Regions from separate parts of the Micromonospora sp. A3M-1-15 genome, predicted to be linked through region 3. Evidence: riboswitches for the same ligand, from Rfam matches in the RefSeq annotation. Region 3 holds a riboswitch; each other region holds the start of a gene.
What was found. Region 3 has a riboswitch for cyclic di-AMP ahead of NLX85_RS01730 (C39 family peptidase). Riboswitches for the same ligand answer to the same signal wherever they lie in the genome.
Positions count from the first base shown of each region.

Region 1: it holds a riboswitch for cyclic di-AMP, as region 3 does, so the genes downstream of both, NLX85_RS08930 (hypothetical protein) here and NLX85_RS01730 (C39 family peptidase) in region 3, are expected to answer to the same signal.
Region 2: it holds a riboswitch for cyclic di-AMP, as region 3 does, so the genes downstream of both, NLX85_RS27490 (transglycosylase family protein) here and NLX85_RS01730 (C39 family peptidase) in region 3, are expected to answer to the same signal.
Region 4: it holds a riboswitch for cyclic di-AMP, as region 3 does, so the genes downstream of both, NLX85_RS28665 (NlpC/P60 family protein) here and NLX85_RS01730 (C39 family peptidase) in region 3, are expected to answer to the same signal.

Region 1 covers NZ_JANAVK010000001.1:1,898,521-1,906,124, forward strand. Annotated here, with positions in the region: gene NLX85_RS08895 (cation-translocating P-type ATPase) at 1-782, opposite strand, end outside; gene NLX85_RS08900 (DUF748 domain-containing protein) at 797-1,777, opposite strand; gene NLX85_RS08905 (heavy-metal-associated domain-containing protein) at 1,814-2,023, opposite strand; gene NLX85_RS08910 (metal-sensitive transcriptional regulator) at 2,178-2,477, shown strand; gene NLX85_RS08915 (DUF305 domain-containing protein) at 2,522-3,148, opposite strand; gene NLX85_RS08920 (DUF6153 family protein) at 3,234-3,656, opposite strand; gene NLX85_RS08925 (YibE/F family protein) at 3,856-5,181, shown strand; cyclic di-AMP (ydaO/yuaA leader) riboswitch at 5,336-5,467, shown strand; gene NLX85_RS08930 (hypothetical protein) at 5,471-6,490, shown strand; gene NLX85_RS08935 (carbonic anhydrase) at 6,554-7,222, opposite strand; gene NLX85_RS08940 (MarR family winged helix-turn-helix transcriptional regulator) at 7,441-7,604, shown strand, end outside.
Region 2 covers NZ_JANAVK010000006.1:248,984-256,587, forward strand. Annotated here, with positions in the region: gene NLX85_RS27480 (M4 family metallopeptidase) at 137-2,194, shown strand; gene NLX85_RS27485 (YbaB/EbfC family nucleoid-associated protein) at 2,294-2,752, opposite strand; gene NLX85_RS27490 (transglycosylase family protein) at 2,921-3,577, opposite strand; cyclic di-AMP (ydaO/yuaA leader) riboswitch at 3,577-3,749, opposite strand; gene NLX85_RS27495 (glycoside hydrolase family 3 protein) at 3,894-5,726, opposite strand; gene NLX85_RS27500 (LLM class flavin-dependent oxidoreductase) at 5,892-7,460, shown strand; gene NLX85_RS27505 (helix-turn-helix domain-containing protein) at 7,535-7,604, shown strand, end outside.
Region 3 covers NZ_JANAVK010000001.1:373,444-381,047, forward strand. Annotated here, with positions in the region: gene NLX85_RS01715 (bifunctional cytidylyltransferase/SDR family oxidoreductase) at 1-497, shown strand, start outside; gene NLX85_RS01720 (CDP-glycerol glycerophosphotransferase family protein) at 519-2,216, shown strand; gene NLX85_RS01725 (alpha/beta fold hydrolase) at 2,225-2,977, opposite strand; gene NLX85_RS01730 (C39 family peptidase) at 3,083-3,913, opposite strand; cyclic di-AMP (ydaO/yuaA leader) riboswitch at 4,122-4,263, opposite strand; gene NLX85_RS01735 (hypothetical protein) at 4,569-5,345, opposite strand; gene NLX85_RS01740 (hypothetical protein) at 5,505-5,957, opposite strand; gene NLX85_RS01745 (acyltransferase) at 6,121-7,323, opposite strand; gene NLX85_RS01750 (alpha-ketoglutarate-dependent dioxygenase AlkB) at 7,411-7,604, shown strand, end outside.
Region 4 covers NZ_JANAVK010000007.1:20,993-28,596, reverse strand. Annotated here, with positions in the region: gene NLX85_RS28690 (hypothetical protein) at 1-886, opposite strand, end outside; tRNA gene NLX85_RS28685 (tRNA-Gly) at 1,231-1,304, opposite strand; gene NLX85_RS28680 (zinc metalloprotease) at 1,546-2,529, shown strand; gene NLX85_RS28675 (pyridoxamine 5'-phosphate oxidase family protein) at 2,600-3,145, opposite strand; gene dcd (dCTP deaminase) at 3,224-3,802, shown strand; gene NLX85_RS28665 (NlpC/P60 family protein) at 3,863-4,843, opposite strand; cyclic di-AMP (ydaO/yuaA leader) riboswitch at 4,912-5,049, opposite strand; gene NLX85_RS28660 (N-acetylmuramoyl-L-alanine amidase) at 5,258-7,288, shown strand; gene NLX85_RS28655 (C40 family peptidase) at 7,353-7,604, opposite strand, start outside.

The DNA of each region.
Region 1 (7,604 bases), 1.5 Mb from region 3:
GGGATCCGGGTCTCCTGCCCGTCGCGCAGCACCGCGACGTCCTTGGCGCCCAGCTCCAGCAGGGCGCGCAGGGCGGCGCCGGCGGTCCGCTTGGACCGGGCCTCGAAGTAGCGGCCGGCGAGGATGAACACGGTCACCCCGGCCGCGGCCTCCAGGTAGATGTTGCCGGCCCCGTCGGTGCGGGTGATGTCCAGCCGGAACGGGTGGGTCATCCCGGGCATCCCGGCGTCGCCGAGGAAGAGGGCCCAGAGCGACCAGCCGAACGCGGCCAGGGTGCCGAGCGAGACCAGGGTGTCCATGGTCGCCGCGCCGTGCCGCAGGTTGATCCAGGCGGCCCGGTGGAACGGCAGCCCGCCGTAGACGACCACCGGGGCGGCCAGGGTCAGCGACAGCCACTGCCAGTAGTCGAACTGCCAGGCCGGCACCATGGCCAGGAGGATCACCGGCACGGTCAGCGCCACCGACACCCACAGGCGGGTACGCAGCCCGTGCAGCTCGTCCACCGGCTCCGCGGTCGCCCCGGCCCCCACCTGGGTGGGCGGCGGCGGGACGACGGCCGTGTAGCCGGTCTTCTCGACGGTGGCGATCAGGTCGTCCGGGGTGACCTCGTCGGCGTACCGGACGCTGGCCTTTTCGGTGGCGTAGTTGACCGTGGCCTCGACGCCGTCCATCCGGTTGAGCTTCTTCTCGATCCGGGCGGCGCAGGAGGCGCAGGTCATGCCACCGATCGCGAGTTCGATCATGTTCGGCGCGACCGGCAGGGACTTCGCGGTCGATGTCATCGCGGCACCTCCTGTCAACTGTGCCCGTGACCCGGGGTGCCGTGGTCGGCGTCCGGGGTCGGTGCGGTCGTGGGGGCCGGCGCGGCGGGCGCCGGAGCGGCCTGGTCACCGGCCACCACGGTGAACTCCGCGGTGTGCACCGCGTCGCCGTGCCGGAAGTCCAGGTAGAGACGGTACGTGCCGGCCGACGGCACCTCGGCGGCGAAGGTCACCGCCGGCCCGGCCGGGGTCCGCCCGTCGCCGGGCGCGCCCTCCGGGTGCACGTGCAGGTACGCGAGGTCGCCCTGGCGCAGCGCCACCAGGTGCCCGTACGCCCCCAGGTAGGGCTGGAGGTCGGTGACCGGCCGGCCGTCCCGGCTGACGGTCAGGGTGAGTCGGCTGGTCCGGCCGGGCTCCGGGGTGCCGGTGAGGGTGACCGTGTAGCCGTCGACCGTGGTGCTGGTCGCCGGGGCCGGCAGCGGCCGGGTGTCCAGCGCGCCGGGGACGGTGACGTCGACCCCGAGTGTGAGCGGCCCTCCGCCGGTCGGGGTGAAGTCGGCGAACGCCCGCCAGACGCCGGGACCGGCGAGCGGTGAGGCGACCCGCCAGGTGCCGTCGGCGGCCAGCTCCGGGTGGACGTGCCGGAAGCCGGAGAGGTCTCGGCGGGCGACGATCAGGTGCATGCGCTTGTCGTGCGCGACGTCGTAGCGGGTGACGGGCCGGCCGTCCGGGCCGGTGATGCGGAAGGCGAACTCGCCCGCCGGGGCGGTCACCGGCTGGAGGGTGTAGCCGCGCTCGGAGACGAGCAGCCCGCCGGGCAGGTGGGCGGTGGCGGTGGCCGTGTGGCCGCCGTCACCGTGGTCGGCTCCGGCGGAGCCGTGGCCGGCGTCGGTGGCGTCGTGGCGGGTCTCGGCGGCCGGGGTGACGGGGCCGGCCGCGTGGCCGACCCCGTACGCCGTGCCGAACACCGCCGCGAGGCCGAGGGCGAAGCCGCTCAGTTTCGTCGCCGTGTTCATCGTGGTACCTCGGTTTCTTCGGGTCTTTCGGACCCGTCACGCCCCGACGAGGTCGTAACCGGCCTCGTCGACGGCGGCGCGGACGGTGTCCGTGTCCAACGGGCTCTCACTGGTGACGGTGACCCGGCCGGAGGCCAGGTCGACCTGGACGTCGGTGACGCCCGGCAGCGCGCTCACCTCGGTGCTGACCGAGTTGACGCAGTGCCCGCAGGTCATGCCCTGCACCTGGTACGTGGTGGTGACCATCGCGCATCTCCCCTTCCTGCCGCCTCCGATCATATACCCCCTGGGGGTAAGCGGAAGAGAGACGGCTGCCACTTTCTGTACCGTTACCCCGTGGGGGTATCGGCCACGAACAGGACCGTACCATACCCCCGAGGGGTACGCTATCCTTGACGTCATGACCGCACCGACGACCCCGACCCGGGGCTACACCGCCAGCAAGGACCAACTGCTCGCGCGGCTCCGCCGCATCGAGGGCCAGGTCCGCGGCATCGAGAAGATGGTCGAGGACGACCGCTACTGCATCGACGTGCTGACCCAGATCTCCGCCATCCAGGCCGCGCTCGACAAGGTGGGCCTCGGCCTGCTGGACGGGCACGCCCGGCACTGCATGCACGAAGGCGCCGCCGAGGGCCGCGCCGACGAGATGGCCACCGAGATGATGGCCGCCGTCGGCCGCCTCATGAAGCGCGGCTGACCGGGCCGGGTGCCCCGCCGCCGGCGAGGCACCCGACACGTGGCTCAGAGCCGGTCGAGCATCTTCCTCATGGCGTCGATCTCGCCCTGCTGGGTGGTGACGATCTGCCGGGCCAGCGCCGTGGCGTCCGGGTGGGCGCCGCGGGCGATCTCCTCCTTCGCCATGGTGATGGCGCCCTCGTGGTGGGCGATCATCATGGTGAGGAACCGCCGGTCGAAGTCGGTGCCCGACGCCGCCCTCAGCGTCGCCAGGTCGGCCTCGGACATCATCCCGGGCATGCCGTGGTCCATCCCCGGCATCCCGTGCCCGGCGCTCATCGAGGGCGCCGGCCGGCCCCACGCGGCGAGCCAGCCGCGCATGGTGGCGATCTCCGGCCCCTGGGCCGCCTTGATCTGCCCGGCCAGCTTCCTCACCTCCGGGTCGGCCGCCCGGGTCTCCGCCAGCTCGGACATCTCCACGGCCTGCTGGTGGTGCGGGATCATCATCTGGGCGAACATCACGTCGGCGGCGTCGAACGAGGCCGAGGCCCCCGCGGCGGGCGTGGCGCTGCCGGCCGCGCCCGGCATGCCGTGGCCGGCCGTCGGATCGTCGCCACAGGCGGCCACGGCCAGAGCGACGGTGACGCTCGCGCCGGCCAGAGCGGCCCGGCGCGCGATGGTACGAGTGAACACGAGTGTGCCTTTCGCAGTGTCGGAACGTACGCAGCGGACGACGGACGCGGGGCGCCGGTGGTCCGGTCCCCTCGCGTCGGGCGTCCTATCTGCGCAGCACCGACGTCGTCGCCAGGCGCAGCCCGTAGAGCCGGGGTGGCGGGGCGCGCGGGCCGGTGGGATGCCGGAGCGCGCCGCGGGCCGCCGCGACGGCGGCCCGTGAGCCGGTCCGCAGCAGCACGACGACCAGCAGCGCGACGGCGAACGCGCCGAGGACGGCCAGGCAGACGCTCCACCCGGACGGATCCCCACCCGGATCGGCCGGCGGCAGCGCCCGCGCCGGGCAGCCGTCGCCCACGCAGTCCGCGACCATGGCGACCGCTGCGGTGTGCCCGGCCGGATGGCCCGCCGGGTGTCCCGACGGGGAGTGGGCTCCGTGGCCCAGGGTGTGCATCGCGGTCAGCCCGACCAGCGTGCAGAGCAGCAGCAGGAGCCGGACCCACCGTCCGGTCGCCGCCGAGCCCACCATGTCACCACGGTAACCGGCCCATCCGGCACGCCCCGGCGGAACCGCCGCAGCACCGTGTCCCGGGGCGTCCCCGACCCGCCTGGCTACCATTCCGGGGCGACGACCCGGCCCGCGTCCGTCCCGCGGCGCACCAGCCGGTCCGGCGGACCGACCGGCCCCGGAGACACGAATCCCGTTGCGAATCGTTGGGAGAGACGCCATGGGCGCCGACCACACCCGTCCCGCTCCGTCGGCCCCACCGGGGGTACGGCGGATCCTGGTCGCCACGGTGGTGCCGCTCTTCCTGATCACCGTGGTCGCCGCGCTGGTGCTCTGGCCCCGGCAGGACCGGGAACCGGCGGACGCCCCGGCGCTGCCCCGCTACCACGGCACGGTGACCCGGGTGGTGACCGAGCCCTGCCCGCCGACCCCGGAGGCGCCGGAGGGGAGCCCGGGCGGTTCCGCCGGGCCGTGCGGCACGGTGACCGTCGCCGCCGAGCAGGGCCCGGACGCCGGCCGGCAGGTCGAGACGCCGGTGCCCTCCGGCCCCGGCGCGCCCCGGGTCGAGGTCGGCGACGAGGTGATCCTGGTCGAGCTGACCGACCCGGCCGACCCGGCGGTGAAGAGCTACAACATCGCCGAGCACCAGCGCGGCGCGCCGCTGGTCTGGCTGGCGGTGCTCTTCGCCGTGGCGATCGTGGCGTTCGGCCGGTGGCGCGGGCTGGCCGCGCTGGGCGGGCTCGCGGCGAGTTTCGCCGTCCTGCTCGGCTTCGTGCTGCCCGGGATCGGCGCCGGCCAGCCGCCGCTGCTCGTGGCGATCGTGGGGGCCGCGCTGATCATGTTCGTGGTGCTCTACCTGACCCACGGGATCACCGCGCAGACCTCGGTGGCCGTGCTCGGCACGCTCGGCAGCCTGGTGCTGACCGGGGTGCTCGGCACCCTGGCCACGGCCGCCACCCACCTCACCGGCTTCGGCAGCGAGGACGCGACCACCCTGTCGATGCTCCAGCGCGACGTGGACCTGCACGGCCTGCTGCTCGCCGGCATCGTCATCGGCTCGCTGGGCGTGCTGGACGACGTCACGGTCACCCAGGCGGCCACGGTCACCGAGTTGGCCCACGCCAACCCCGCGCTGTCCCGCCGGCACCTCTACCGGGCGGCCACCCGGGTCGGCCGGGCGCACATCGCCTCCACGGTCAACACGATCGTGCTGGCGTACGCGGGCGCCTCGCTGCCACTGCTGCTCCTGCTCGTCGCCGATTCCCGGCCGGTGAGCCAGATCCTCACCAGCGAGTTCCTGGCCCAGGAGATCGTCCGCAGCGCGGTGGCCACGCTCGGCCTGATCGCCGCCGTACCGCTGACCACCGGGCTGGCCGCGCTGGTGACCACCGCCGGGCGGCGCGGGACCGCCGCGGGCCCGGCGGATCCTCCCGCGCCCCGGCCGCCGGCCGGGCGGGACGAGGCGCTGGAGGCGCTCGGCGGGGCGCCCGGGCCGCGAACCGGCGGGTGGCCCGGCGGCGACAGGAACACGGAGGCCGCATGGTGACACTCCGCAGCGTGATGACGGATTCCAAACGCGATCCTGGTCACGCTGGGCGAGGACGAAATCTCGCTATTGGTCGGCTTCCGGACGTAGAACACCGGGAGGACTCTCGGGTAACCTCGCTGCCGGTCACCGCCGAAGGCGCGCACCGGCGCCAGCGGTGCCGCCGCCCAATCGCCCGCGGGCGAGCCGGGGAACCAGGTACATGGGGTGAATCCGCGCGAGCGGTAGGGGCCACTTCCGTCCCGAACCCGTCAGCTAACCCGGTCGGCGGCCGACGGAAGGGAACACTGTGACGGCACCCCTGCGGCGCTGGCTGACCCCCGTGGTGGCCGTCGTGGCCGCGCTCACCGTGCTGGTGGGGCCGGCCCCGGCGACGGCCGCGCCGACCACCCCCACCCCCTCGGGGCACTCCGAGGACGACGACGACCCCCTCATCACCGAGGCCATCGACACCGCCAACCGGGCCTACCTCCAGGCCAAGGCGAAGCTGGACAAGTCGCGCAAGCGCCAGCTCCAGCTCGCCCTCGAGGTGAAGGCGGCGCAGAACGAATTCGACGCGCTGAGCCCGCAGGTGGCCCAGATGGCCGCGCAGTCCTACCGGACCGGCCGGATGGGCGCCATGGCCATGCTGCTGGACAGCAACACGCCCGACTCGTTCGTCCGGCGGGCGGCCGCCCTCGACGAGCTGAACCTGATGAACGCGCAGAAGCTCGCCGCCATCAACGCCGCGAAGAACCGCGCCGAGCAGGCCAAGATCGCGCTGGACGTCGAGGTGCGCGAGCAGGAGAAGCAGAAGAACGCGATGGCCCGCGAGAAGGCCGAGACGGAGAAGGCGCTGCAGCTGGTCGGTGGGATCGGCTTCACCGGCGGCCTGGTCTCGGCCACCTCTCCGGTCGCCCGCATCGGCCCCGGCCGGACCGCCGACGGCGACTGGAAGCCGGAGTCGTGCAGCGAGAACGACCCGACCACCTCGGGCTGCATCACCTCGCGCACACTGCACGCGTACAAGGAGGTGAAGCGGGCCGGCTTCAACCGCTTCGTGGGCTGCTACCGCCCCGGCGGGCCGTGGGAGCATCCCAAGGGCCGGGCCTGCGACTGGTCGCTGCAGAACAGCGGCTTCTCCCCGTGGCGGACCAAGGACCAGCGGATGTACGGCAACAACGTCGCCGCCTTCCTCATCCGCAACGCCGACCGGCTGGGCATCTACTACGTGATCTGGAACCGGCAGATCTGGTTCCCGGCCACCGGCTGGAAGTCCTACAGCGGGCCCTCCAACCACACCGACCACGTGCACATGTCGCTGCTCTGACGCCATACGCCGAGAGGGGCCGGTCCGCGATGCGGGCCGGCCCCTCGACGTTCGGCGGGTCGGTCAGCCGGCGAGCGCCGGGTCGGCGGGCGCGGCCGGGGCCGGCACCGGCGTGACCGGCGCGGTGGCCGGAATCTGGGCGACGGTGCGCGCCTCGCCGGCGCTCAGCCGGTAGGACATGCCGACGATCGTGCACTCACCGGCGGCCACCCGCTCGGCGAGCACGGCGGACCGGGCCACCAGGGCCTCGACGGTCTGCGCGATGTGGATGTCGACGATGGCGTCCAGGTCCTCGACGCCGTCCCGGCCGGCCCGGAGCAGGCTGGGCGCGACGGCGTCCACCACCGCGCCGAGGTGCCCGGACGGCGAGGTGCCGGTGCGGACCGCCTCGCGGGCGGCCTGGACCGCGCCGCACGAGTCGTGGCCGAGCACCACCACGAGCGGGGTGCCCAGCACGGTCACCGCGTACTCGACGCTGCCGAGCACCTCGGGGCCGGCGGTGTGCCCGGCGGTGCGGACCACGAAGAGGTCACCGAGGCCGCGGTCGAAGATGATCTCGGCGGCGAGCCGGGAGTCGGAACAGCCGACGATCACGGCGAACGGGTGCTGCCCGTCGGCGACCGCCGCCCGGTGTCCGGCGTCCTGATTCGGATGGCGCGGGGCACCGGTGACGAACCGCCGGTTACCGGCCTGGAGCTCGGCGAGCGCCTGTTCGGGAGTGGTCGGCGGCATCCATCCTCACCTCGTCCTCGCGCGAAAACGACCTGGTCAGCCGGCCGGCGACGGAGGCGGCCTCGGCACCAACCGTCACACGCAGTCCAAGGTACGTCAAGATTTACGTGATACGCATTTCATACGTTGAGCCGCCCTTGACGGCGGCGCCGGGGCTCGGTCCGGCCGTGCCGGCCGGGGCCGGGGCAGGACCGGGAGACGCGGGAAAGGGCCATACCATGACGACCATGGCGACGACACCAGGCGAGAACGGGAGCGGCCGGAACTGGACCTTCCTCACCAACCACGGGCACGTGCTGCTGGCCATCGCGCGCAACCCCACAGCGCGGTTGCGGGACGTGGCCGAGGAGGTGGGAGTGACCGAGCGGGCCGCCCAGGCGAT
Region 2 (7,604 bases), on a different contig from region 3:
GCTCGCCGACGGTCGATCTGTCGAACCGGGGCCACGCCGGCAGCCTCGGAGACCGACCGTCCCCCGCCTCGCAACACCGCGCCGCCCGTCCCCACCGGGCTCCGTGCGGCGCGCCTAGGAACAGGAGCGAACCCCCTTGAAGCTCTCACCTCGCCTCGTCGCGCTCTCCGGCGCGGCGGCGGCCGGACTGATCGCCGCGGGCACCGCCGCGGCGGTGCAGGCCGCGCCGCCCGGCCCCGCAGCCCCCGACGCCGCACAGGCCCGCGCGGTCGCCGCCGACTCGGCGCGCGCGCTGGTCGCCGACCGGCCCGCCTACCTGCACGCCAGCTCGGACGAAGCGTTCGTGCAGAAGCCGGTCATCTCCTCCGAGGGCACCCAGTACGTGCCCTACGAGCGCACCTACAAGGGCCTGCCCGTGGTCGGCGGTGACTTCGTGCTGGCCACCGACGCGGCAGGCAACCTGAAGTACGCCTCCGTCGCGCAGCAGCAGGCCATCGGCAGCCTCGCCACCACGCCGAAGCTCACCTCGGCGGCCGCGGCGAAGACCGCGCGGGCCCAGCTCAAGACGGTCAGCACCGTCGAGGGCACCAACCTGGTCGTCTACACCCTCGGCGCCAAGCCGGCGCTGGCCTGGGAGACCACGGTGCGCGGCACCGACGCCGAGGGGCCGAGCCGGCTCACCGTCGACGTCGACGCCCTCACCGGGACCGTGCTGCGCAAGCAGGAGCGCATCGTGCACGGCACCGGCACCGGGGCGTGGAACGGGCCCAGCCCGCTGACCCTGAGCACCACCCTGTCGGGCAGCACGTACTCCATGAAGGACCCGACGGTCACCAACCTGAGCTGCCAGGACGCCGCCACCAACACGACGTTCAGCGGCTCGGACGACGTCTGGGGCAACGGCACCGCCACCAACAAGGAGACGGGCTGCGTCGACGCGCTGTTCGCGGCGCAGACCGAGCACAAGATGCTCGCGCAGTGGCTGGGCCGCAACGGCGCCGACGGCAACGGCGGCTACTGGCCGATCCGGGTGGGCCTGAACGACCAGAACGCCTACTACGACGGCACCCAGGTCCAGATCGGCAAGAACACCTCGGGCCAGTGGATCGGCTCGCTCGACGTGGTGGCCCACGAGATCGGCCACGGCATCGACGACCACACCCCGGGCGGCATCTCCGGCGCGGGCACCCAGGAGTTCGTCGCCGACACCTTCGGCGCGGCCACCGAGTGGTTCGCCAACGAGCCGTCCACCTACGACGCTCCCGACTTCCTGGTCGGCGAGAAGGTCAACCTGGTGGGCAGCGGCCCCATCCGCAACATGTACAACCCGTCGGCGCTGGGCGACCCGAACTGCTACTCCAGCAGCATCCCCAGCACCGAGGTGCACGCCGCGGCCGGCCCGGGCAACCACTGGTTCTACCTCCTGGCCAACGGCAGCAGCCCGACCAACGGCCAGCCGGCCAGCTCCACCTGCAACGGCAGCAGCGTGACCGGCCTGGGCATCCAGAAGGCCATGAAGATCATGTACAACGCGATGCTGCTGAAGACCTCGTCCTCGTCGTACCTGAAGTACCGGGTCTGGACGCTGCAGGCGGCGAAGAACCTCTACCCGACCAGCTGCACCGAGTTCAACGCGGTCAAGGCCGCCTGGAACGCGATCAGCGTGCCGGCGCAGACCGGTGAGGCGACCTGCACGGGCAGCACCCCGACGCCGACCACCACGACCACCCCGCCGTCGGGCAGCTGCACCGGCCAGAAGCTGGCCAACCCCGGCTTCGAGTCCGGCAACGTGAGCTGGACCGCCAGCTCCGGCGTCATCACGAACGACACCGCCCAGGCCGCGCACGGCGGCTCCTACAAGGCGTGGCTCGACGGCTACGGCTCGACGCACACCGACACGCTCACGCAGTCGGTGACGATCCCGGCCGGCTGCCGGGCGACGCTGAGCTTCTGGCTGCACATCGACAGCGCGGAGTCGACCACGACCACCGCCTACGACAAGCTGACCGTGAAGGCGGGCAGCACCACCCTGGCCACCTACTCCAACCTCAACAAGGCCACCGGCTACGTGCAGCGGTCCTTCGACATCTCGTCGCTGGCCGGCACCACCGCCACCATCTCCTTCAGCGGCGTGGAGGACAGCTCCCTGCAGACCTCGTTCGTCGTCGACGACACCGCGGTCACCCTGAGCTGATCGCAACGGAGCGGCCGGTCGTCGTCCTCCCGACGGCCGGCCGCTTCGTCGTTCCCGAGGCCGGTCGCCGCCGGACGGGGTTCACCGGCCGGACGGTGGTCAGGCCGGGCGGACCGCGCCGGAGCCGGCGCCGTCGCGGCGGATCCGGGCCGCGACGCCCTCCATCGCCCGGCCGAAGCGCTCCATGTCCCGCGCGGACTGCTCGGGCGGGCCGCCGAGCCGCGCGGCGAGGGCGTCCACGTCCGCCTGGGCCGAGGCGCTGACCCGGGCGTCCAGCTCGGTGAGGGCGGCGTTCACGGCCGAGACCAGGTGCCCGCAGAGGGCCTCCATGGACTCCCCGGCCAACGCGGGGTCGACGGTGACGGACTCCAGCCGGCCACCCTGGACGGCGACGGCACGGACCCGGCCGCCGGCCGCGGCGGCCTCGGCCCGGAGCAGCTCGCCCGGCGCGCCGTCGGGGTGCTCGGCGGCCCGGGACCGCATCGCGGAGAGCGCCTGTTGGGTCCGGGTCAGCAGCTCGTCGAGGCTCGCGGCCGCGGAGAACGGGTCGTTGGTCATATCCGCGCTTTCTTCACGTCTTTCCGAGCACCGTGACGATAGCAACCGCCCCCGACGCGGACTCCGGTGAGCCCGCCCACCCCGGCCGAGGCGAACGCCCGGCCGGGAACCCCGGCCGGGCGTTCGTGGTGCGGTGGACCGGCCCGCGCGGGCCGTTCCGGTGGGGTCTCAGCGCAGGCGCAGCTTCTGGCCCGGGAAGATCAGGCCCGGGTTCGCGCCGACCACGTCCCTGTTGCGCTCGTAGAGGGCGTGCCAACCGCCGGCCACGTTCTTCGCGTCGGCGATCTCGGAGAGGGTGTCCCCGGGCCGGACGAGGTAGCTGCCGGCGCCGCTCGGGCCCGGCGTGCCACGCCGCTCGCCGCGGACGGTCGGCCGGTCGGCGCGCGACTTCCGCTCCGTGGTCGCCTTCTTGGCGGACTTCGTCGAGCCCGCGTCCTTGCTGGTGTACCTCTTGGTGGAGCCGCCCTTCTTGCCGCAGACCGGCCAGGCGCCGATGCCCTGCCCGTCGAGGACCTTCTCGGCGATGGCGATCTGCTCGCTGCGGCTGGCCAGGTCGGCGCGGCTGGCGTACTTCTGGCCGCCGTAGCCGTTCCAGGTGCTCCGGGAGAACTGGAGCCCGCCGTAGTAGCCGTTGCCGGTGTTGATGTGCCAGTTGCCGCCGGACTCGCACTGGGCGACGGCATCCCAGTTGACGCTGGCGGCGCTGGCCGGCGCGGCCGGTCCGAGAAGGGCGGCGGCGCCGGTGGCGGCGCCGACGACGAGCGCCCCGACTGCGGTGCGACGCTGCGCGGTCCGGCGGTGACGGGCGACGATTTCACTTGCCATGTGTGTTTCCTCCACGCCGACGAGGTGAGCTGTCGGGTTCGGGCCGAGGAGCCCGGCCGCCGGTGGCGGCTTCACCCCGAGGTGTCGTGCACCGAGGAACGTGTGGGTCCCCCGCTCCCGCCCGAGGTCCAGGTACCACCGGGCCGGCGGCGGGATTAGGCGTTGCCGGCCCGTGGTGTCCGCGATCGCGAACGGAGTCGACGTTAGGAACGTTTTGCGCCGAACGCCCAGTTCTTGTGAAGTTCTTCACCCGGCCGAGCGAAGGTCGCCCCGTTCGAGTTGCGCACCGTCCGAAGGGGGCTTATTGAGGGGCGGCTCAGTAGGTCAGGCCGTATCCCTGCTGGAAGAGCGGGACCTTGCCGTCGCCGGCGTTGATGGGCTGCTGGCTGACCGAGTTCATCCAGGTCATCGGCAGTTTGCCGGTCGGCGCGTACCCGCCGAAGAGGACGTCGGCGACCCCACCGCCCTCGGTGCCGGGCAGCCAGGAGGCCAGCAGCGCGTTCCACCGTGGCAGCTCGGCGGCGACGTCCAGCGGCCGGCCGCTGACCAGCACCACGATCACCGGCACGCCCGAGTTGCGCAGCGTCGTGATGGTACGCAGGTCGTCGCGGTCCAGGCTCATGCTGCCGGTGCGGTCGCCCTGGCCCTCGGCGTACGGCGTCTCGCCGACCACCGCGATCGCCGCCCGGTATGTCCTGTCGATGCCGGTGCCGCGCTGGTTGTACGTGACCGTCGTGGTCGGACCGGCCGCCGCGCGGATGCCCTGGAGGATGGTGGTGCCCGGGGTGACGGCGCCGGAGGAGCCCTGCCAGGAGATGGTCCACCCGCCGCTCTGGTTGCCGATGTTGTCGGCGTTCTTCCCGGCCACGAAGATCTTGTTGTTGTCCCGGGCCAGCGGGAGCACGCCGCCGTCGTTCTTGAGCAGCACCTGGGACTGCCGCACGGCCTGGCGGGCCAGCGCGCGGTGCGCCGCGCCGCCCACCGTCGGGGTCCAGCTCCGGTCGGTGTACGGCCGCTCGAAGAGGCCCAGCTCGAACTTCTTGGTGAGGATGCGCCGGTTGGCGTCGTCGATCCGGCTCATCGGCACGTGGCCGTTCTGCACCTCGGCCCGCAGGGTGCTGAGGAACGTCTTCCAGGCCGTCGGCACCATCACCATGTCGATGCCGGCGTTGACGGCGGCGCTGACCTCGGCGGCGGTGAACCCGCTGGCGCCGTCGATCTGGTCGATGCCGTTCCAGTCGGACACGACGAAGCCGGAGAAGCCCAACTCCCCCTTGAGGACGTCGGTGATCAGGTAGCGGTGGCCGTGCAGCTTCACCCCGTTCCAGCTGCTGTAGGAGATCATCACCGAGCCGACGCCGCGCTGCACCGCGGCCTGGAACGGGGGCAGGTGGATGGCGCGCAGGTCGGCCTCGCTGAGCTGGGTGTCGCCCTGGTCGTCGCCGCCGGTGGTGCCGCCGTCGCCGAGGTAGTGCTTGGCGGTGGCGAGCACCGACGTCGGCCCGCCCAGGGTGGTGCCCTGGAGGCCGGTGACCAGGGTGGACAGGCTCGCCGGCAGGTCCGGGGTCTCACCGAACGACTCGTAGGTGCGGCCCCACCGGTCGTTGCGGGCCACGCAGAGGCAGGGGGCGAAGTTCCAGTCCACACCGGTGCCGGTGATCTCCTCGGCGACGGCCTGGCCGATCTGCTGGACCAGTGCCGGGTCGCGGGTCGCGCCGAGGCCGATGTTGTGCGGGAAGATGGTCGCCCCGTACACGTTGTTGTGCCCGTGCACGGCGTCGACGCCGTAGATCATCGGGATGCCGAGCGGGGTGGCGAGGGCGGCGCGCTGGAAGCCGTCGTACATGTCGGCCCAGGACGTGGCGGTGTTCGGCGCGGGCGCGGAGCCGCCGCCGGAGAGGACCGAGCCCAGCCGGTACGTGGTGAGGTCGCCCGCGGTGACCGAGCCGCGCTCCGCCTGGGTCATCTGGCCGAGCTTCTCGTCGAGGGTCATCCGGGCGAGCAGGTCGGCGACGCGGGTGGCGACGGGCAGCGTCGGGTCCTGGTACGGCAGGCCGGCCGCGGTGGCCGGGGCGGGCACGGCCAGGGTGACCGCGACGAGCAGGAGGGCGAGGCCGAGCGGACGGGGGCGGTGGTGGTGACGGATCACGGGTCGCTCCTTCCCGGAGGAACGCTGAGGCCGTTCACCGGCACCCTATGCCCGCGAGCATCGACTGTGAACAATCCGTGCCGGTTCCGGAACCGCCGGGCGGGCGGGCGCCGGCGCGGGCTACCGTGGCAGGGTTCGCGCAAGATCGGCTAGAGGCGGCGAGGCATGAGCGACCACGGACACGAGCTGGCCTTCGGCGGCTTCCTCACCCCCTCGGCCGGCCGGCCCGAGCAGGTGGTGGCGCGCGCGAAGCTCTGCGAGCAGGTCGGCCTCGACCTGGTCACCTTCCAGGACCACCCCTACCAGCCGGGGTTCCTGGACACCTGGACGCTGATGTCGTTCGTGGCCGCCGCCACCAGCCGCATCACCCTCGCGGGGAACGTGCTCAACCTGCCGCTGCGGCAGCCCGTCGTGCTGGCCCGCAGCGTGGCAAGCCTGGACCTGCTCACCGGCGGCCGGGTCGAGCTGGGCCTCGGCGCCGGCGCCTTCTGGGAGGCCATCGAGGCGGTCGGCGGCCGGCGGCTCTCCCCCGGCGCGGCCGTGGACGCCCTCGACGAGGCGATCCGGGTGATCCGCGAGGTCTGGGACACCGGGCGGCGCGGCATGATCCGCGTCGAGGGCGAGCACTACCGGGTGGTCGGCGCGAAGCGCGGGCCGGCGCCGGCGCACCCGGCGGAGATCTGGGTGGGCGCGTACAAGCCGCGGATGCTGCGGCTGGTCGGGCGCGCGGCGGACGGCTGGCTGCCGTCGCTGGCGTACCTGCCGAAGGGGCCGGCGGAGCTGCCGGCGCTGAACGCGGTGATCGACGAGGCCGCCGCCGAGGCCGGCCGGGACCCCGGCGCGGTGCGGCGGCTGCTCAACGTCACCGGCGCCTTCTCCCGGTCGTCGGGTGGCTTCCTGGACGGCCCGCCCGAGCAGTGGGTGGAGGAGCTGGCCGGGCTCGCCCTGGACCACGGCATCGCCACCTTCGTCCTGGGCAGCGACGAGCCGCGGGCCATCCAGCTCTTCGCCCAGGAGGTGGCGCCCGCGGTCCGCGAGCTGGTCGCCGCGGAGCGGACCACGCCGGGCAGCCGCGCCCGCGCCGTCGAGGAGCAGCAGGCCGCCGTCGGGGCCGGCGGGTCGACCGCGCTCGCGGTCTCCCCCACCCCCGATCCGGGGGTACGGCTCAGCGCGCGCCGGCTCTGGGACGAGTCCACCCGGCCCGCGGCGCCGCCACCCCCGGCCGGGCACGTGTACACGGCCCGGGGGCAGGCCGTCGGCCAGCACCTGGTGGACGTGCACGACCACCTGCGCCAGGAGCTCACCCAGGTGCGTGACCTGCTCGAACAGGTCAAGCGCGGTGCGGTCGCCCCGGACGCCGCGCGGGCCGTGCTGAACGAGATGACCATGCGGCAGAACAACTGGACGCTCGGGGCCTACTGCGCGGCGTACTGCACGGCGGTGACCCAGCACCACGGCCTGGAGGACGCGTCGATCTTCCCGCACCTGCGCCGCGCCGACGCCGGGCTGGCGGCGGTGCTGGACCGCCTCGAGGAGGAGCACGTGGTGATCCACGGCGTGGTGGAGAGCGTCGACCGGGCGCTCGTGGACCTCATCCGGCAGCCGGGCGACTTCACCGAGCTCCAGGGTGCGGTGGACCTGCTCACCGACACCCTGCTGTCGCACCTGTCGTACGAGGAGCGGGAGATCGTCGAGCCGCTCGCCCGGCACGGCTTCTTCGCCGGCCAGCTCTGAGGGCGGTTATTCCCGGGTCCGGCGTGAGATAGCTGGCTTTTGCTTTCCTAAGTCAGCCGGGTAGCGTCGGGCCCATGACGGACTTCCTCGCGCAGCGCGACTCCTGGTCCACCGCCAACTGCTCGATCGCCGGGGCGCTCGAGG
Region 3 (7,604 bases):
TGGAGAAGGGCGCCCTGGCGGAGATGGACGAGGAGACGATGGATCGCCTCCTGCACGTCAACTTCGTGGGCCCGGTCACCATCGCCCGGCAGTCGCTGCCGTACCTCCAGCAGACCAAGGGCCAGCTGCTGCTCTACACCTCCAGCTCCTACACCCGGGGCCGGGCGCGCTACGCGCTCTACTCGGCCACCAAGGCCGCGCTTGTCAACCTGACCCAGGCGCTCGCCGACGAGTGGGCCGAGTTCGGCGTACGGGTCAACTGCGTCAACCCGGAGCGCACCGCCACCCCGATGCGCACCAAGGCGTTCGGCGAGGAGCCGGAGCACACCCTGCTCTCCGCCGAGGCGGTCGCCCAGGCCTCCCTGGACGTGCTGATCTCGGAGCTGACCGGTCAGGTGATCGACGTCCGCCGGGCGCCCGGCGAGCCGGTCGCCGCGGTGCCCGCCCAGGCGGGCGCGCACGACGCCGAGCAGTTGCCCACCGGCGTCGACGCCTGACCGGCGGACGGGACGAGCCAGATGCGTGGTGACCTGGTCCGGAAGCTGCTCGCCCGGGTGCTGACCACCGGGCTGGCGGTGCTGGCCTTCCTCGTCGTGGCACTCACCGGCGCGACCGGCTGGGGGCTGGCCGTCGCGGTGGCCGCGCTCGCCGCCACCGCCTGGGAGCGCCGGGTCCGGCCCACCGCCGACGGCCTCGCCGAGTCGGTGCTGGTCGCCGCCGGCATCCTGGTCGGCTACGCCCGCCGCCTGGACGCCGGCTTCGACCCGGCGCTGGCCGCCACCGCGCTGGTCCTGCTCGGCCTGGTGCTGCTGGTCGGGCCGCTGCGCGACGCCGGCGCGCTGGAGATCCGGGCGGCCAACCTGCCGGTCCGGTCCTGGACCCCGCTGGTCGCCGCCCGGCTCGGCGACGCGCTGCTGGTGCTGCTCGCCCTCGTGGCGCTCGCGGCCGGCCTGGCCCTGCCCGCCGGGGTGGCCCTGGTGGCCGCGCTGCTGGTCGCGGCGGGCTGCGGCGCGGTCGGCCTGGACCTGGCCCGCCGCCGGTTCCGGCCGCCGGCCGGCGGCGGCCCGGTGGGCCGGGCGGTGCGCCGCCACCAGCCCGAGTTCGTCCTCTACTTCTCCGCCCCGCCCGGTTCCGAGTACCAGGTCACCATGTGGCTGCCCTACCTGGAGCGGATCGGCCGGCCGTTCATGGTGCTGCTGCGCGAGCCCGAGTTCCTGCCCACCGTGGCCGCCGCGACCCGCGCGCCGGTGGTCTTCTGCCCCACCCTGAAGACCATGGACGAGGCCCTGGTGCCGAGCCTGCGGGCAGCCTTCTACGTCAACCACGGCGCGAAGAACAGCCACTGCATCCGCTTCTCGCAGCTCACCCACGTGCAGCTGCACCACGGCGACAGCGACAAGGCGCCCAGCGCCAACCCGGTCTCGGCCATCTTCGACAAGATCTTCGTGGCCGGTCCGGCGGCGATCGAGCGGTACGCCCGGGCCGGCGTGGACATCCCCGCCGAGAAGTTCGTCGTGGTCGGCCGCCCCCAGGTCGAGGCCATCGAGGTACGCCGGGAGCCTGCCACCGCCCCGGCGCACCCCACGGTGCTCTACACGCCCACCTGGACCGGGCACCACGCCGACGCCAACTACTGCTCGCTGCCGGTGGCCGAGACGGTGATCCGCCGGCTGCTCGACCGCGGGGCCACGGTGATCCTGCGGGCGCACCCCTACACGGCCCAGAACCCGGCCTCGGCGCGGCAGCTGGCCCGCCTCACCGAACTGCTCGCCGCGGACCGGGCGAAGACCGGCCGGGCGCACCTGTGGGGGGCGGCGGCCGGCCGCGACCTGACCCTCACCGAGTGCGTCAACCGCGCCGACGCGCTGGTCTCGGACGTCTCCGGGGTCATCTCCGACTGGCTCTACTCCGGCAAGCCGTACGCGGTCACCGACATGGGCGTCGACGGCGAGCACTTCGTCGAGCGGTTCCCCCTCACCGGCTCCGGCTACGTGCTGCGCCGGGACATGTCGAACGTGGACGAGGTGCTGACCGAGCTGCTGGACACCGACCCGAAGGCTGCGGACCGGTGGGCCACCCGCGTTCGCTACCTGGGTGACTTCCCGGCCGAGTCGTACGCCGAGGTGTTCCTCGACGCCGCCCGCCGGCAGCTCACGGCGGACTGGACCGCGCCCGCCCCGCGGGACGGCTCGCCGATCCCCTCCCCCGCCGCCTGAGCGGGCGGTCAGAGGTACGCGTCGAGGAGGGCGAGCACGGCGGCCGGGTCCTCGACGTGCGCGTTGTGGCCCAGCCCCGGCAGCGTGGCGACCGGGACGCCCAACTCCTTGAGCTGCGCGTCGGTCACCATCGGGTCCTGCTCGCCGCGAGCCAGCAGCACCGGGACGTCGGTCGCGGCGAGCAGCGCTGGCAGCCGGGGCTCCCCCACCGCGAACGCGGCCGGGTCCATGGCCAGCCGCCAGCGGCCGTCCTCGCGGCGCAGCCCCGCCTCCACCACCGGGTGGTCGGGGGCGAACAGCCCGGCCAGCCCGGAGACCCGCAGGTAGCGGCGGGCCGCCTCGTCCCGGGTGGCGAACCAGGTCACCGGCCGGGCGGCCAGCTCGTGGGCCTTCTCCAGGTCGACCGGGGACCACACGGCCTTGATGCCGAGCCCGACCACCGCGTCGACCGGCAGGCGCCGCGACCGCGCGGCCAGGGCCAGCGCGACCACCCCGCCGAGCGAGTGCCCGAGCAGCACGAGCCGGTCGTGGGGGCCGAGCCGCTCGGTCACCGGGCCGAGCCCCTCGACCACGCGCCGGGCCAGGGCCTCGAAGGAGTAGCCGGGCAGCGGCGGCGACCAGCCGTGCCCGGCCAGGTCGGGGGCGAGCCAGCGCCCCGCCCAGTGGCGCTCCAGCAGCGGCGCCCAGGGCAGCCACACCTCACCGGTGGCGCCCATGCCGTGCAGCAGGAGCAGATGGCGGGTACCCGTCTCGTCGCCCATAGGGCGCAGTGTGCCACCGGACGGACACCCGGCGCGAGAGCGGACACCGGCGCGGACGGCGTCGGGCACCGGCTCGGTGGAGCCGGTGCCCGACGGGAGGGGTGATCAGGCGGAGTAGCCGCGGGTGGCGGCCCAGTTCGCCAGGTCGATGGTGCTCATCCAGTACGCGGGCAGCGCCGCGTTCGCCGAGTCCGCGATCCGGACGGTGCGGCCGTCGTTCTTGTAGCCGACCACGGCGATGTAGTGGCCGCCCGGGAACGAGTGCCAGCCGCCGTCGGTGTCCGTGGCGTCGCCGGCGATGTTGACCACCACGCCCCGGCCGTCGGTGATCGCCTTGACCACGTCCGCCTGGAGCTGGTCGATCTTCTCCGGGCTCGCCGAGCCGCCGAACATGTGGGTCCGGTACGGGTTGCCCTTGACCATCTGGTTCAGGCCCCGGGTGGTGTCCTCGGCCGAGTTGGTGCCGTTCTCGCCGGCGTTCAGCGGGGCGATCATCGCGTCCTGGGTGGTCTCGACGCCGCTCGCGCTGAGCGCGTTGCGCACCGCGGCCGGGCCGCAGTTCCAGTAGGCGGTCTGCGCCTCGTAGGTGTAGTCGAGCACCTTGGTCGACGGGGGCTTCGGCTTGGCCTTCGGGGTGGTGTCCGGGTCGGCGGTGGCCTTGGCGGCCGGCTTCGCGGCCGACGGCGACGCGCTCGGCGAGACCGAGGGCGACGGGACGGCCACCCGGGCCTCGCCCCGGCTGGCGACCTCACCGAGCCGGGAGCCCAGCTCGGCGACCGCGGCGGTGTTCTCCTGCTGGACCGGGGCGTCGTCGCCGGCGGCGACGGCGGCGCCGGCGCCGCCGGCCAGCACGAGCGCCGCGGCCGAGCCGGCGATGATCTGGTACGGGCGTTCGGTCACGAGGCGGCGCAGCTGACGCTTCAGGTGGTGCTTCACTGTTTCCTCCACGGGGCGTGGCGGCACACGCCGGCCCGCCGCGCGGAGGAACTCACGCGCGCTGCGGGGCGGATGGCCGCGGAACGGGGAGCGCCCGGGGGGACCGGGCGGTCGGGGCGGTTGCCGGGTTCGGTCGCCGTCAGGCGAGCGCCGGCACCGCGATGCCGTGGAGGCGGGGGGACGAGCGAGGGGTGGGCACGAGGAATGGCACTCCTTCCGTGACCGCCGACCGGGTTAGCTGACGGATTCGGGCGGGAAGTACGCCCTACCGCAGGCCGTGGCCCGCGGATTCACCCCGGTGTTGCTGTGGGTCCCCGGTTCGTGAGAACACGATTAGGCGGGTCGGCGCGGCGTCGCCTCTTGCGATCGAAAACCGCTCCGGACGCGCCGACACTACCGGGGGGTACGCCGGCTGCCAAGCACTCCCACCTGCGTAAACCTCGTGCACCACTACAGATATCGGAACACTCGGTCACTCACTTCACTCAATGGGACGAGCAGTTACGGCGGCACCGCGCGGCAAAAAGCGGACATCCGGTGGCGACCGTCCCGGAATTGCGGGGGTCAATCGCCCGACCCGGCCCCGATGACCGTTTCCGCGGTCGGGGTGACCGGGCTCACCGAATTCGGGTAACGATTCGGCCGACCCCGCCGGTCAGCCGGCCCGGGCCGGGCGCCAGCGCGCGGCGGCCGGGACCGGAGCCGGCGCCGTCTCGTCCCGCCCCGGCACCGTGGCCGCGGCGTCGCCCGCGACGGCGGGGCGCAGCGCGTCGGCCGCCGCGTACGCCTCCGCGGCCAGGGTCCGGGCCGCCTCGGCGGCCAGCTCGGCGTCCCGCCAGGCCCGCCGCTCCCGCTCGGCGGCCGCCGCCCAGCCGGCCCGGCGGCCCTCGCGTACCGCCCGGGCCAGCACGATCTCCTGCTCGGCGGGGTGCCGGCGCGGGTCCCACCCGTTGCGGCGGGCCAGCACGTCGGCGAGCTGCCGGGCGCTCAGGTCGCCCCGCCAGTGCGCGGCCATCGCGGCGTGGTGCAGCCAGCGCTCCCGGGCCGCGTACTCGGCCGGTGTGCGCGGGGTGTGCGGTGCGGGCAGCGCGGCGGCTCCGGCGAAGCGGCGGGCGGCCGCCTCGGCCTCGTCGTACGCCCGCCAGGACCGGTCCGCCTCGTCCTGGGCGGCCAGCCACTGCTCCCGCCGCCTCCGGGCGGTCTGCGCGGCCCCGGCGGCGGCCACCGCCACCTCGTCGGCGTAGCGGCGCAGGTCGGCCCGGCGGGCGGCCTCCTCGGCGACCGGGTCGGGCACCGGATCGGGCCCGTCGTCCCGCTCCGGGCGGGCGATCAGCACGGCGAGCAGGCCCAGGGCCAGCAGGAGCAGGGCCGACCAGATCGCGGCGGCCTCGGGGACCTCGGTCAGGAAGCGGTAGAGAACGGTCTGCGGCATGGTCGGCACCTCACGGGAGAGAACGTGGCGGAGAGGTGTCCGCACGAGCCGTGGGAGCGGCGGTGTGCACCGGGAACGGGTGCCGGGCCGCCGACGGGCGGGTGCGGGGGTGAGGTTCGGTGCGTGCGGTGGGCGCGGGCCGGCGGCCCACGGGTGGGGTCAGCGGGCGGGCGGGGCCCGGGAGCCGACGGTCGCGGGAACCAGCCCGGCCAGCACGACAGGCCGGTCAGCCGGGCGGGTCGCGGCCCGGGGCACGGCCACCGGCTCGGGCCCACCGGCGGGCACGGCCTGCCGGTCGACGTCCGCCCCGCTTTCGAGATCCCGCCCGGCGACGACGGCGGCCCGGCCGGCTGTCCCCCGGAAGTCCGGGCCGGTGACGACGGCGGTCCGGCCGGCCCCGTCCCCGAGAAGCTGCGCGCCGGCGCCGGGCTGGAGGGTCAGGCCCTCGACCGGGGCCACCGCGGAGGACGCCACCGGTGCGGTCGCGGCGCCGCCGACCGGCAGCGCCGCCGCGCCGAACGAGCAGGCGGCGAGCACGGCCAGGCTGGCCAGTGTGCGGGCGATCCAGCGCGCCACCCACCACACGGGACAGGCGAGCGCGATCGGCAGCACGGGTACAAACTACCGCCGATGCCGCCACATCGCACCGCCGCCGGGCGTGTCGCGCCATCCGTCAACCGGACGACGTCCAAGGTGGACACCGGCCGGCGCGGGGCGGCGGGACACCCTTGCCGGATCCGGCCGCGGCGGGCGACGCCGGCGGGCCGCGCCCGGCTCAGCCCGGGTCGCGCCGCCCGGCGTACTCGATGGACCTGGCCGGGGTGACGGGTGCCGCGACCGGGCCGGCGGGGGCCGGCCGCGGGCCGGGCACGGACGGCGCCGGCACGGCGGTGGCCGCCGCCGGGCGGCCACGGCGGGGCGGCCCGAGACGGCGCACCAGGGGCATCTCCACCCAGTGGTGCAGAGCCGCGGCGAGCAGCAGGTTGAGCAGCAGGAGACCGAGCACCGCGAGCGGCCCCCACCACCCGCGCAGACCCGCGCCCCAGTCCCCGGTGAGCCGCAGCACGGTGGTCATGACCAGCACGTGCACCAGGTAGAAGGCGAACGAGACCTCGCCGAGCCAGACCATCGGGCGGGACCGCCACGGCGTGCGCCGGCCCCGGACGTCGGCCTCCGCGGCGGCGGTGATGACGAGCAGGTAGGCCACCGCGAGCAGCGCCGCCCAGAACTCGGCGCGGATCCACTGCCCGGCCACCACCCAGGTGGCCACGAACAGCAGGCTGGCAGCGGCCAGGTTCGGCCCCCGCCAGCGGCCCCGGCGCAGCAGTTCCGCGGCGGCCGCCCCCATCCAGAACTCGACGGAGCGGGTGACCGGGAAAATCTGGGTGAACCACCAGCGACTCTCCTCGGGCACCAGGAGCTGGGCGGGCCAGAGGGCCAGGATGAGCAGCGGCACGGCGACCACCACCGCCCACAGGACGCCGACGCGGGCCCGGCGCAGCCACGGCAGCACCAGCGGCAGGCACAGGTAGAAGGCCAACTCGCAGGAGAGCGACCAGCTCACGTTGTTGACGCTGTAGAAGTAGCCGTCGAGGGGGATCCACGCCTGCACCAGCAGGAGGTTCCCGATCGCGGCCCACGGGGCGACCGGGTCGGCGAACCAGAACGCGACGGCCAACGCCACCGCGAAGGTCACCAGGTGGTTCGGGTAGATCTTGGCAAGCCGGCGACGGAGGAAGGTGCGCCGCGGCTCGCCGTCCCGGTACGACCACACCAGCACGAATCCGCTGAGGACGAAGAAGAACTCCACCCCGGACAGGCCGAGGGCGAACGCCCGGTCCAGCACCGCCCGGACATCGGGCTCCGCGACGATCCGCATGGTGCCGACGTGGAAGGCGAACACCAGCAGGGCGGCCATCCAGCGCAGCCCGGTGAGCGACGGCAGCCGGGCGGCGCGGGTGGCCGGGGCGCTTGTCACCCGGGGCACCCTACCCGGTGGTAGTCGGGGCCGCCGACGGACGGCGCTAGCACCGTTCCTCGTACGCGTGTACGAGAGCAGGGTACGATCGGCGGCGTGTACCAGCCCTCGATGCTCGACCTCGCCGAGCAGGGCCCGTCCCTGGGCCCGCTCGCCGGCCGGCTGCGCCGGCACGAGCTGAGCCGGGGCGCCTGGGTCGACCACCTGCCCGGCTGGGTGGCGGGCTCCGACGCGGTGCTCGACACGCTGCTGCACGAGGTGCCGTGGCGGGCCGAGCGCCG
Region 4 (7,604 bases), on a different contig from region 3:
AGGTGAGCGCCGTCGACGCCTGCGTGCGCCAGTTGTTCACCTGGGACTTGGTGAGAGCGAAGTCCGAGGCGCTGACCACGTCGTTGCGGCTCACCTGGATCGGGGCCGGCCCCTCCGGCGAGGTGTCGGTCCGGGTGTTGCCCCAGCTGTCGGTCAGGTCGAGCCGGGCGACCCGCCATGTGCCGGAGGGAGAGCCGGCCGGCACGCCGATCGAGACGGGACAGGTCACCCAGGTCGGGTCCCAGGCCGTCTCGCCATTGCACGACCACTGCGAACCGCTCTGGGTGAGCTGGAACGTGGAGCTCAGCCGCACGCCGTTCGGGCCGGCGAGCGTGAGCTTGCCCTTCCTGAAGGCAGACTCGTCGACGATCTGCGCCCGGTAGCGCAACGTCACCCCGGAACCGTCGTCGTAGAAGGCGCGCGGCTGGTCGAAGTCGAAGTAGAGCTGCTCGGCGACCGGCCCTTCGGCGTCGACGAGCTGGGTCACGGCCAGCGCGGCCGGGCCCGGGTCCCGGACCGTGCGGGCATGGGCGACATCGTCGGCGATGGTCACCTTCGTGACCCGCCAGACCGTCTCGGCCGCCGACGAGTAGCGCGGCACAGTGAACTCGTAGACGTACGTGGACCTCTGCGCCGTCCCGGAGCCCCCGATCTGCGCCCGCCCCCACTGCAGGTCGTAGCTGACGGTGCGGGGCTGGCCGACCTCCACATCGCCGGCAAACTGGCGCAGCTCGACGGCGCCGTTGATCCGCTGGGCATTGGTGGCCCGGTCGGTGATCGTCCACGTGAGATTGACGCTGGCATAGTCCTGCGTGACGTCAACCTCGGCGCGGTCAAAGGCGATCGACTCGATCTCGAGAACCGGACCGGCGGCCGACGCCGCCACGGCCGGAGTCGTGATCGACAGGACAACCGCGGCAGCGGCCACGCTTGTGACAAGCGCGCGAAGGCGCCAAGATTTCATCTACTCTCCCCGTGCAGCAAGATCATCGATGGATGGTGCGCTGAGGATAAGGTACGGCTGCGACCCGAAACTCGTGAGGCCGCTTCGCGTACCAGCCGAATGGTCCCCGTGGCGGACATAGGGGGCAATCTCTGGAAGCGAGTCGCTGCGATGCCTCGTGGCAGGGCGAGCACGGTGGCCCATGGGCCAATGGCACGCGGCATGATCGTGACCGGAAACACCGAAGGCCCCGACCGGGACTGTCGTCCTGGCCAGGGCCTTCACGCTGGAGCGGGTGACGGGAATCGAACCCGCACTGTCAGCTTGGGAAGCTGATGTTCTGCCATTGAACTACACCCGCAGGCGGCACCACTGTACCTGAGGCCACCACCTCCCTGCACCCAGGTACCCCCGCAGCGTGATCACGCGTCGCAACCGGACCGAAACGATCTTGTCACGGCGGAGCGCCGATCAGCAGCGGAAAGTTTCCGCACGGCAACATATGGCCGTTCTCAAATCCTTCGATCGGATGTAACGTCTCCCACACGTTTCCGACCCGGCGTGACATACCCCCTGTCATGCCGTTCGAAAGAGGTGGGCCCATGGGACTGCGTCCCAACCTGCTGACCCGGCGTACCGCCGGCGTCGCGTCGACGACCCTCGCGCTGCTGCTCAGCACCGCCGCCGTGGGCGTCGTCCCCGCTGCTTCGGCCTTCTCGGCCGCCCCCGACGCGTCCTGCGTCGGACCCGCTGACGTCCACTCCGACGCGCGGATCAAGAAGGGCGGCACGGCCAAGCTGGACCCGAACGAGCTGACCGCCAAGCAGGTCCGTGAGCGCGACGCCGACCTGGCGGCGGCGCTGCGTGAGCGGGCGAACTTCCGCGCCGGCGCCGGGGCCACCACGCTGGCCACGGTCACCATCCCCGTCGTCGTCCACGTCATCCAGCGGGACAGCACCCGGGCCGGGGGCAACATCCCGGACTCGATGGTGACCCAGCAGATCGACGTGCTGAACAAGGCGTACGCCGGTGCCACCGGTGGCGCCCCGACCGCCTTCAGCTTCCAGCTCACCAAGGTGCACCACGTCACCAACGCCGCCTGGTACCCGATCGTGCAGGGTTCCTCGGCCGAGCGCTCGATGAAGACCTCGCTGCGCGAGGGCGGCAAGAACACGCTCAACCTCTACCTGGGCGAGCTGAGCGACGACCTGCTCGGCTGGGCCACCTTCCCGCAGCGCAAGCTGAACAGCATGGACGGCGTGGTCGCGCTGAGCGAGTCGCTGCCGGGCGGCACGGCGACCAACTACAACCAGGGCGACACCGGCACCCACGAGGTCGGCCACTGGCTGAACCTCTACCACACCTTCCAGGGTGGCTGCTCGGGCTCGGGCGACAGCGTCTCCGACACCCCGGCCGAGGCCTCGCCGGCCTTCGAGTGCCCGACCGGCCGCGACACCTGCACCACCGCCGGCCTGGACCCGATCACCAACTTCATGGACTACACCTACGACTCGTGCATGTACCAGTTCACCCCTGGTCAGGCGAGCCGCATGCTCACCGCGTGGAACGCCTACCGCGCGGCCTGACCGCCCCGCACCACACGCCGGTGCCGGTCCCGTCCTCGGACGGGGTCGGCACCGGCTTTTCCGTGGGGGTTCAGGCCGCCGGGCGGCGGGTGTCGAAGCCGTGCCGGCCGCGCCGCCCCTCCGAGGCGAGCGGGTCGCGCCGGGCCGGGGCGCCGGCCCCCGGGTCGAGCCAGACCCGCACCTCCGGCCGGCCGCCGCCGGGGTGCGTCACCTGGTCGCGCCGGGTCAGCATCGCCACGTCGACGGTGAACTCGAACAGCCGCCAGTCGCCCTGCGAGGCGGCCCGGCCGATCCGGGCCACCCGGGCCACGGTCGCCGGATCGGTCACGGGGCGGGCCCGGCCAGCCACGTAGGCCTCGTCGTCGCTCTCCTCCGGCGGGAAGGAGTGCAGCGCGAAGCGGCCGTCGCGTTCGAGGTCGCGGCGCTTGGGGGAGTCGATGACGAAGCACCAGAGACCGTCGTCGGTGATGACCGGGGAGACCGGGTGCACCCGCGGGCCGCCGTCGGCACGGACCGTGGCGAGGTAGCCGAAACCCGGCCCGTACTGCTGCAACAGGAGGCGGATCTCGTCGGCGAGTCGGGGCTCGTCGGCGGCGAATTCGGACCAGGAAGCCATGCGGACATTCTATCGAACAGGTGTACGAAGATGTAGTCCGACACGCAGGTCACCCGTACCGGTCGCTATGGTGTTCCGATGCTGCTCTCCGACCGCGACCTGGTCTCCGAGATCAAGGCGGGCACGCTCGCGCTGGAGCCCTTCGAGCCCACGCTGGTGCAACCGTCCAGCATCGACGTACGCCTGGACCGGCTGTTCCGGGTCTTCAACAACCATCTCTACACGCACATCGACCCGTCCGTGCAGCAGGACGATCTCACCTCGATGGTGGAGGTGCCGGAAGGCCAGCCGTTCGTGCTGCACCCGGGCGAGTTCGTGCTCGCCTCCACGCTGGAGGTCATCTCGCTGGGCGACCAGCTCGCCGGGCGCCTGGAGGGCAAGTCCAGCCTGGGCCGGCTGGGCCTGCTCACCCACTCCACGGCCGGCTTCATCGACCCGGGCTTCTCCGGCCACGTCACGCTGGAGCTGTCCAACGTGGCGAACCTGCCGATCACGCTCTGGCCGGGCATGAAGATCGGCCAGCTCTGCATCTTCCGGCTCTCCTCGCCGGCCGAGCACCCGTACGGCTCGGCGGTCTACGGGTCGCGCTACCAGGGGCAGCGCGGGCCGACCCCGAGCCGGTCCTGGCAGAACTGGCGCACCTGGCCGACCCGCTGACCGACCGGCACTCGGGAACGGCGCAGGGGCCCCCGCGGCACGGGAGCCCCCGCGGACCGGTCAGCCCGGGCGGCCATAGCTGTTGATCTGGCCGTCGTCGACGCGCTTCATCGTGATCGGCTTGCCGGACTGGGAGGCGTGCACCACCCAGCCGTCACCGACGTACATGGCGACGTGGTGCAGGTCGCTGTAGTAGAAGACGAGGTCGCCGGCGCGCAGCTCGCTCCGGCTCACCCGCCTGGTCACGTCGTGCTGCTGCCGGGCGTTGTGCGGCAGCGAGACGCCGGCCTTGGCCCAGGCCGCCATGGTGAGGCCGGAGCAGTCGAAGTGGTCGGGGCCGGCGGCGCCCCAGACGTAGATCTTGCCGATCTGGGCGCAGGCGAACTTGACCGCCACGCCGGCCGGGCCACCGGGGTAGCCGGCGGGACACGGCGCCGGACGCAGCGGACCGCCACCGCCGCTGCCGTAGACCTTGAGCCGGAGCTTCTGCAGCTTGACGATCTCGGCGTCGATCTGCTTCTTCTTCGCCGCGAGCTGCGCCTCGGTGCGCGCCAGCTCGCTGATCATCTCGTCCAGCGGCTGCTTCTTGGCGGCCAGCTGGTCGCGCAGCTCGGCGACGGTACGCACCTGCGCCTGCTGGCGGTTCGCGAAGCGGTCGAGCAGTGCGAGGCCGTCCACCAGCTCGCTCGGCGACCGGCTGCCCAGCAGCGCGTTGACGGTGGAGAGGTTGTTGTCGCCCTTGTACGCGTCGGCGGCGAGGCCGCCAACCTGGCCGAGGGCGGCGTCCACCCGGGCCTGGAGCGGGGCGATCTGCTTGGCGAGCGCGGCGGCCTGCTTGCGCTTGGCGGCGAGCTGCTCGCGGGTGGCGTTGACCTGTTCGATGATCGGTTCGAGCTTGTTCCAGTCCTGGTCGATCTGGCGCTCGATCTCGGTGACCGACGGTTCGGCGTGGGCCGCCGTGGCGCCGCCGGTCAGGACGACGGCGGTGCCGGCCAGGGCGGCGAGGACGGTGGTGAAGCGGGACCAGCGGGAACGCGGCACAGCCGTCGACCGGTCGACCGACCGGCTCGACGGTGGCCGCGGGGCATGGTGTGCCACCGGGCTTCCGTACTCCTTCTTCGTGCCCGCCTACCGAGTTAGCTGACGGGTTCGGGCGGGAAGGGAGCCGCCCTACCGCAGTGGCTGCGGATTCACCCCAGGTACCTGGGTCCCCGGCTCGCCCGGAGGCGACTCGGCGGTGTCGAACCGTCACCACCCGGGTTGGACGGTGAAACTGGCGGCCGACGATTGACCAGAGTAGAGATGGCCGTTACCGATCCGCAACCCAAGACGCCGTGACACTCCGTGCCCGAAGGTTTTTTTCACGGCAGATTACCTCTCGGAAAGGTATTGACCCGGAGGTTGCGCGGGGCGAGGGTGAGGACGCAGTGACCCCCATCCCTGTCTGGAGGTTCGATGCACCTCTCACCCCCGCCGTCGGGCAGACGGATGCTGCTGGCAGCCGCCGTCGCGGCGGCCACCGCGCTCGTGGCCACCGGACCGGTGGCCGCGGAACCGAGCACCGCCCAAACCACCACCGACCGCCAGGAGCAGTACGCCGCCGCCGCGGCGGAGTACGGCGTGCCGCAGAGCGTCCTGCTCGGCGTCTCGTACCTGGAGTCGCGCTGGGACACCCACCCGGGCCAGCCGAGCACCAGCGGCGGCTACGGCCCGATGCACCTCACCGACGCCCAGCACGTCCTCTCGACCCCGGCCAGCGGCCACGTCGACGAGGACGAGGACCCGCGGGGCGACGACTCGCGCCCGCTCACCCTCGACCCGGCCACCGCGTCGGCGCCGGCGGAGGACGTGCTGCCGCAGGCGTCCCTGCAGACGCTCGACGCCGCCGCGGCGCTCACCGGCCTCGCCGAGGAGACGCTGCGCACCGACGCGGCCGCGAACATCCGGGGCGGGGCGGCGCTGCTCGCCTCGTACCAGAAGGAACTGGGCGCGCCGGTCGGGGCCGGCACCGACCCGGCGGCCTGGTACGGCGCGGTGGCCCGCTACTCCGGCGCGGACACCGAGGACGCGGCGGCGGCCTTCGCCGACGAGGTCTACGACCAGCTCGGCCTCGGCGCGGCCCGGACCACCGACGACGGCCAGCGGGTGACGCTGGCCGCCACCACGGTGACGCCGGACCAGTCCGGGCTGCACAAGCTGGGGCTGCGCCGGGCCGAGCGGCCGGACGGCCTGGAGTGCCCGGTGCGGCTCGCCTGCGAGTGGATCCCGGCCCCCTACGAGCAGCTCAGCGCCGACCCGGGCGACTACGGCAACCACGACCTCGGGAACCGGCCGGCCCAGCAGAAGATCGAGTACATCGTCATCCACGACACCGAGGGCTACTTCCGCCCGAGCGTCGACCTGGTGAAGCGGGCCGACTACCTGGGCTGGCACTACACGCTGCGCTCGGTGGACGGCTACGTGGCCCAGCACATCAAGGCCAAGGACGTCGGCTGGCACGCCGGCAACTGGTACGTCAACGCCAAGTCCATCGGCCTCGAACACGAGGGCTTCGCCGGGCACGGCACCTGGTACACCGAGGCGATGTACCGGGCGTCGGCCAAGCTGGTCCGGCACCTGGCCCTGCGCTTCCAGATCCCGCTGGACCGGCAGCACATCATCGGCCACGACAACGTGCCCGGCACCACCGCCGGCACCGTGGCCGGCATGCACTGGGACCCGGGCCCGTACTGGGACTGGTCGCACTACTTCGACCTCATGAAGGCGCCGTTCCACTCCACCGGCACGCCGCACACCGGCCTGGTCACCATCGACCCGGACTTCGCCACCAACCAGCCCGCCTTCACCGGTTGCAACCAGCAGCCGCCGGGCGTGCCGAAGCCCACGCCGCCGGCCGCGCCCTGCCCCCTGCGGGGCTCGTCCGCAGTGATCCTGCGGACCGCCCCGAGCGCGACCGCCCCGCTGGTCAACGACCTCGGTCTGCGGCCGAACGGCACGCCGGACACCATGTACATCTCCGACCACGGCGCCCGCGCCTCGGCCGGCCAGACGTACGCCCTGGCGGACGTGCAGGGTGACTGGACGGCGATCTGGTACCTCGGCCAGAAGGCCTGGTTCTTCAACCCGGCCTCGGCGCCCACCGCCAAGTGGTCGGCGGGCTTCGTGGTGACGCCCAAGCCGGGCAAGACCACCATCCCGGTGTACGGGCGGGCCTACCCGGAGAAGGAGGCCTACCCGGCCACCATCCCGTACCAGACCATCTCGCCGCTCCAGTACACCTTCGCGGCCGGCCAGCGGTACGCGCTCGGCGGCGTCCTGCCGGGCGAGTACTACCGGGCCGTCTCGTTCGACGGCTCCGCCCCGGGTGACCGGACCGTGGTCCGCGGCGAGAACCGGTACGTGCAGATCCAGTTCGGCCACCGGATCATGTTCGCGAACCGCGACGACGTGCTGATCCTGCCGTCGGCGATCGGCTCGCCGAGCTGACGATCGGCGAAACGAAGGCCCCCGGTCCGCGTGGACCGGGGGCCTTCGTGCTGAGCGGGGTGGGTCAGTACGGCCTGCGGTAGCCGGCGACCGGCATGTAGGCCACCTTCGAGACCTGGACCGGTTTGCCGGTCCGGGGCGCGTGCACCATCAACCCGTTGCCGAGATAGAGCCCGACATGGTGCAGGTCGCTGTAGAAGAAGACCAGGTCGCCCGGTCGGGCGTCACTCGACGCGATCTTCCGACCCTCGTTCCACTGTGCGCCGGTGAAGTGGGTCAGCGAGATGCCCGCCGCCTTGTAGGCGTACTGGGTGAG